DNA from 2 places in the Pseudoalteromonas sp. MM1 genome. Region 2 is predicted to be linked to the other one. Evidence: riboswitches for the same ligand, from Rfam matches in the RefSeq annotation. Region 2 holds a riboswitch; the other holds the start of a gene.
The links. A riboswitch is a leader RNA that binds a small molecule or an ion and turns the genes downstream of it on or off. The one in region 2 is predicted to bind lysine.

Region 1 (3,182 bases), 1.7 Mb from region 2:
CCACTAAGGTTAAGTTATTTTCAACCGACACATGGCAAAATTCAGCTAGCTTATCTAAACACGCTTGCTCAAGCTCAGGGCGCGAGGCATTGGGTGCGTTATCTAAGGTAATAGCAACACTAATTTCTGAGGTAGTCACTAAATCTACCGATATATTAAACTCACTTAAAATGGTAAATACTCTGGCCAAAAAGCCACTTGCTAATAGCATTTCAGGGCTTTTAAGCGTGAGCAATATTTGGTTTTTACGCTGCGTTACAGCGCGTATACCCGGCTGCTGTGACTTTTCACGCTCAATCCACGTGCCACCGCGCTCTGGCTCGCGGCTAGAGCCTACAAATACATTAATATGGCTGCGGCTGGCTGGTAAAATAGTGGCTGGGTGCAATACTTTTGCGCCAAAGGTGGCCATTTCTGCGGCTTCGTCAAAGCTTAAACGGGCAATTGGCGTTGCCTTTGCACATAAGCGTGGGTCTGTGCTAAATATACCCACTACGTCGGTCCAAATATGTACGCTTTTAGCGTTAATCGCCTCAGCAAGTAATGCTGCGCTGTAATCTGAGCCACCACGGCCAAGCGTGGTTGTTTGGCCAAATTCGTCGCTACCAACAAAACCTTGAGTCACAATTACTTGCTCATCTAATAACGGAATTAAAATCTCTTTAGCCGCTTGCGCTGTGGCTTTAACATTGGGTGTTGCTTTACCAAACTGGCTGTCGGTTTTAAGTACTTTACGTACATCAAAACGGTCGGCATTTAAGCCTTTTAAACGTAGCACTTGTGCAAATAAGTACGACGATAAGCGCTCACCAAAACTAAGTAGCTCATCGTGCTGCTGATCCGTTGTTAGTGTTTCAAGTGCTAACGTTTGAAACGCTTTTAACGTTTCGTTAAAACCTACGGCTAAATCGGCATCAAGCGAGAGCTCATCTAAAATTGCTTGCTGAATAGCTAGCACGCCGTCAATGTGCTCTTGGCGCTGCTCTGGGGTAATGCTTGATTTACACAGTGCAACTAAGTGATTAGTTACGCCGGCGCTGGCGCTCACTGCTACAATACGCACGCTTTTATCTGCAACAATAATTTCGCTACAGCGACTCATCGCTTCAAAGTTTGCAACACTGGTTCCGCCAAATTTGGCAACGATGTAATCTGATTTTGCGCCTGGTACTGTTTGTGGCACTGATTGGGTAGTCATTTAGTCTCCTTTCGCGGTATTTTAACCGCTAAAAAACAAGAAGAACTTGGCAAAGGAATGCATTTGATGTGTCCGCTGCCAGAAGCTCTCCACCTATATTGGTGACAGTTTTGAGGATTCAGCCCCATAAACCGAAAAACAATAGCGACGTACTAGTGTTTTTCTCGGCGAGTACTTCCCTCTTTAATGGTTATGGGCGTTCGTCACCTACCATTAAATACCTAAGTATCGCACCTCTTCTGAATGTTTTATTAACCGCTGGCTAATAAAACAAAGCCCCGCTAATTAGCGGGGCTTTGAAAGTTATCGTTTAGACGTCTAGGTGTCAAGCATTTATAGTAAAAATTAAACAAAACCACCCATAAAGTAAGCGCCTGCATAACCTACGGTATAACAAATTAATAATTGCAGCGATAATTTAAAGTAGCTCGTAAAAGTAAGTGCTTTAAGTTTGCTCATGGCAATAATACCCGCTGCAGAACCAATTATAAGCATTGACCCACCTACACCTGTTGCATAGGTAAACGACAACCAATGTTGCTGGCTCATTATTATATCTGCTTTTAATAGCGCAGCAGTAAGCGGTACGTTATCGACCCCTGCAGATAGTATTCCCATTAAATAGTTAGCGTACTCAGGTGCCATTACTGTATATAAATCGGTAAATTTACTTAAAATACCAATTTCTTTTAATGCGCCAACAAGTAAAAGCACCCCAACAAAAAACAGTAGTGTGTCGTATTCTATCTCGCGAACAAAATCGATGATGTCTTTGTTTATGTCTTTTTTACGCATTAAAAATTGCGCCACTAAAAACATAACCGATAAACCAAATAAAAATGTGAGTAGCGGCGGTACGCTATAAATTACGCTAAGGGTTAAAGTACTTACCACGGTTGATAAAAATATGATGGCGATGGTAATGTCAGTTTTTTCTATCCGTTTTTTTTGCGAGCCCACAAACTCTATTTGCCCTTTCATACCAACAGAGAGCAAAAGCGCCAGTAACATTACACTTATAAACGCAGGCGCTATGAGTAGTAATAAGTTTGCAATAGACACTTTGCCATCTAAAAATATCATTAAAGTAGTTACATCACCGGTAATTAACGACACTCCACCCGAGTTAACCCCAAACACAATAAGTGTGGCGTATTTAATCAGCTTTTTAGCTTCCAGCTTTAACGACATAACCACAGCAAGTGATATAAGCGTAGCGGTCACATTGTCAGAAATAGACGAAAACAAAAACGCAAAGCCCCCCACTAAAAACATAAGTTGTCGTTCACTAATGCTTTTAGGCATAACCCGGTGCACAATGTTTTCTATAAATCCTTTTGAATTTAAATACGCAACAAAGGTCATGGCGGCCATTAAAAACAGCCATAGCGAGGCTATTTCTAATATGTTTTCGTTAAGAAGGTGCTGAATAGTTGCAGGGCTTTGCCCATGGAGTGGGTTAACAAAAAGTATAATCCAACAAAGCGTGCCAAAAAAGAGTGTAGTTTTGGCTTTATTTACGTGAATTATATCTTCTATAACGATCAGTAAAAAGGCAATCGCTATTAGGGTTAAAATTATCGAGGGGAGCATGGTAGTTAAATAACCTTTGATATAGTTTTAACAGGACACATAAACAACTTGCGTTTAAGCGTTCCTAATTTTGGTGCGGATTCTAGCACCACAGATATGCAAAAACTATTATTAAATGGTCTTAAAAACGAATACCATATGCAGGTAAAATACGTAATAATGAGTCCTTTTTAAGAACTCAATAATAAAATACTAGGATGTTGTAATCTCTTATGATCCCAGCTAAAAAGCTGCTAAATACCCTTAGCGAACATTGGGGTGTGTTAGAGCTATTATTTAAACGTTTTAAAATGGCCGACTTTAGCCTAAAAGACGTACAAAATGCCATTAAGCAAAAGCAGCCCACGTGGACAAACGAGCGCATATACAAAGAAACAAATCGTTTGCTCAA
Region 2 (3,182 bases):
CAGGTTGTGGTGGATTACGATAAACAACTTCACCAGTGCCTACAACAGCCAAACACCGCGTGGTTTTAATGCCTAAGCCATGCATAGCTTCGCTCATAATATATTCACGTATAGCTGGACCTAGTGCGCACCGCCCATCGCCACCTCTAGAATACGGGGTAGCGCCAGAGCCTTTTAATTGAATATCCCACAGCTGGTTTTTATCATCACTTATAGCACCGAGTAAATGTGCTCGCCCATCACCCAAACGTGGTGAAAAGCGCCCAAACTGGTGCCCAGAATAACCAAGCGCTACCGCCTTTATTTGCTGTGGCTCATTGCCTGCAAAGGTACTAGCGCGCAGCTGTGGCTCAACAACTATATTAAACTGCTTAGCTAACGATGCGTTCCACAGCAGCAATTGCGGGGCAGCAACACTTGAGGGTTGATCCTCTATCGCGAAATTATCTGCTATGTCTGTGTATCTTGGCACTAGATTCATGGTTAATCCTCTGTTTGTTGGCTTATGCCTACACGGTTATCGCCCACACTGTAAGCCACAATTAAACTCAGCTCTTGCATGCTTAAACCACTTTGCTTTTGCATTTCGTTAAAAAATGCCTGCGCAGCAGTGAGTGATTTTTTAGTTTGCAGCCCGCCATCAATTATTTTATGCGCTCTTAGGTAACTTTCTACATCCCGCGAAAGTAAAAATGTATCTTTACCAAGCGCTCTTAAAGCATAGGGGCCAGTATTTCCACCTAAACGAGCGCCGTGTTTTTTTAAATGCACCCATAAACCAATAATATTATCTGTTGGCCACTGGGCAATAAACTTGCTAAAACTGCCATGCTCCTGTGCTATTTCGTGGATCATGTAAGCATTTTCAGGAATCGTTTTAACTTTTTTATAATTACGAATAATGCGCTCATCCGTTGCTTTTTGCTCTAGCATATCGGGCGGCATCATTAATAACTTATCAACACTAAACTGCCAAAAAACCTCTCTAAAGCCCGGCCATTTGCTGTTTATTACCGACCAATAAAAGCCACTTTGAAAAACCTTTCGGGTAAATTCTTCAAGCCAGTCGTCGTCACTTAACGTGCTTAACGCTTTTTTAGATAAAGGTTTTGCGAGTAATAACTTAAGCATTTTTTCAGAGCCTTTTCGCTCTACCGCTCGCTTATAAATATCGCTAAATTTTTCCATACTTATTAAATACCTCGCTGCTTATAGGGTTAGTGTACGAGAAAAGCAGCCAATACGTAACCACCGCTATTTTCGATGAGCTAATCTATATTTAGCAGCTTGACACCTAGACGGCTAAAATGTTTTAATCGCCGCAATTACCCTATTTAAATTGTATTTTGTTAAAGCCTTAGCGTTAAAACAAAATACAAAGGGCTAGAAGAGGTGCGTTATTCAGGTAGCGTATGTTAGGAGCGCAAACTCCAGTGAGCATACGCCAGGGGAATACCGCCGAGAGGTAAACGCTTTTGCGAAGCAATTACTTCGGGCGACTAGGTTGAATCCTAGCGACTGTCACCAATAGCAGCTTTAAAGCAGCTTATTAGTTTGGTGGAGAGCTTCTGGTCTTAAATAATAAGGCCGTGCGCCCTATTATTTTAAGCCCATTCGCTCTTCGAATACTGTTCGAACGACGTTAATGCGGCTCACATCATACAGCCTCCTTAATATCTCGAACACCTTATAGGTTCGTAAGAGATGATCAACAACTTCAATTTAGACGACTACGCACTGTGGACAGCGCTTGTTACGCCGTTTGATCAACAAGGTAATGTTGACTACGACACGCTCACAACACTTGTTAGCGAACAAGAAGCGGCACACAACGGTATTTTACTGCTCGGTAGCACAGGTGAAGGCTTAGCCCTTACGCTTAAAGAGCAGCAAGGCATTGTTGAGCACGTGTGCCAATTAAAACCCAGTGTACCGCTTATGGTTGCTGTGGGCGGTAGTAATTTAGCCCAACAAAAAGAATGGGTTAGCTACTGTAACCAATTACCTATTCACAGCTACTTATTAGGCTCGCCTCTTTATGCAAAACCAGGGGCTGTAGGTCAAACACATTGGTACGAAAGCTTATTAAACGAAAGCGCGCATCCGTGTATGTTGTACAATGTACCTGGGCGCAGCGGTGTAAGCATTCCTATCGAAACCATTGAAAACTTAAAAGCGCACCCAAAACTTTGGGCCTTAAAAGAAGCCAGTGGCAACATCACCCAATTTGAAGCATACCGACAAGCCGCGCCTAATTTAGCGCTCTACAGTGGCGACGATGCACTTATGCCCTACTTTGCTCAAGCCGGTGCAAAAGGCTTAATCTCGGTTGCGGCCAATGCATGGCCTTTACAAACACACGAGTTTGTAAAACGTAGCCTAAGTGGCCAACATCCCAATCTATTTGCTCAGTGGACTCGCGCTATTAATAGCCTATTTGCTGTAGCAAACCCTATTCCCGTTAAAGTGCTAATGCACCAACAAGGCCGCTTAAGTAGCCCGTTGCTGCGCCCACCTTTAACACACCTTGAGTTAACGCAAACCGATTGCATTACCACTGCAAACGACACCATTTTATCTTGGCATTAAATACAGGTTTTTATAATGAGCTGGTTAGAACTACTAAATAATTTAGAATCGGGCGCAGTACGCGCAGCATCACAAAACGAAAGCGGCCAATGGGAAGCTAACGTAGAAGTAAAACAAGGCATTTTAGAAGCCTTTAAAAATGGCACTAACACTGAGTTTGCAGGTGGTTTTGTAGATAAACACAACCTTGCACCGCAAGAGTTTAGTACTGACGACGGCGTACGTATGGTACCTGGTGGTTCAAGCGTTCGCCGTGGTGCATACGTCGCTAAAGGCACTATTATTATGCCACCAGCGTACGTAAACATTGGCGCATACATCGACGAAGGCACTATGGTTGATAGCCACGCATTAGTAGGCTCGTGTGCGCAAGTTGGTAAAAACGTACATTTGAGCGCAGCTGTGCAACTTGGCGGTGTACTTGAACCAATTGGTGCAAGCCCAGTCGTGGTTGAAGACGATGCATTTATTGGTGCTGGTTGTGTCATTGTTGAAGGCGTAGTTGTTAAAAAAGGTGCAGTACTGGCACCAGGCGTACGTTTATCTGCAACCATTCCGGTATACGACTGCGTTAATGAGCGTCAGCTTGATAA

Region 1: it holds a riboswitch for lysine, as region 2 does, so the genes downstream of both, lysC (lysine-sensitive aspartokinase 3) here and dapA (4-hydroxy-tetrahydrodipicolinate synthase) in region 2, are expected to answer to the same signal.

Annotation. Positions count from the first base shown of each region.
Region 1 covers NZ_AP027922.1:2,188,495-2,191,676, forward strand. The annotation lists gene lysC (lysine-sensitive aspartokinase 3) at 1-1,198, opposite strand, end outside; lysine riboswitch at 1,273-1,445, opposite strand; gene nhaD (sodium:proton antiporter NhaD) at 1,544-2,791, opposite strand; gene QUE46_RS09945 (hypothetical protein) at 3,004-3,182, shown strand, end outside.
Region 2 covers NZ_AP027922.1:214,844-218,025, reverse strand. The annotation lists gene QUE46_RS01055 (YdiU family protein) at 1-481, opposite strand, end outside; gene QUE46_RS01050 (DNA-3-methyladenine glycosylase I) at 484-1,188, opposite strand; lysine riboswitch at 1,380-1,576, shown strand; gene dapA (4-hydroxy-tetrahydrodipicolinate synthase) at 1,705-2,589, shown strand; gene QUE46_RS01040 (2,3,4,5-tetrahydropyridine-2,6-dicarboxylate N-succinyltransferase) at 2,605-3,182, shown strand, end outside.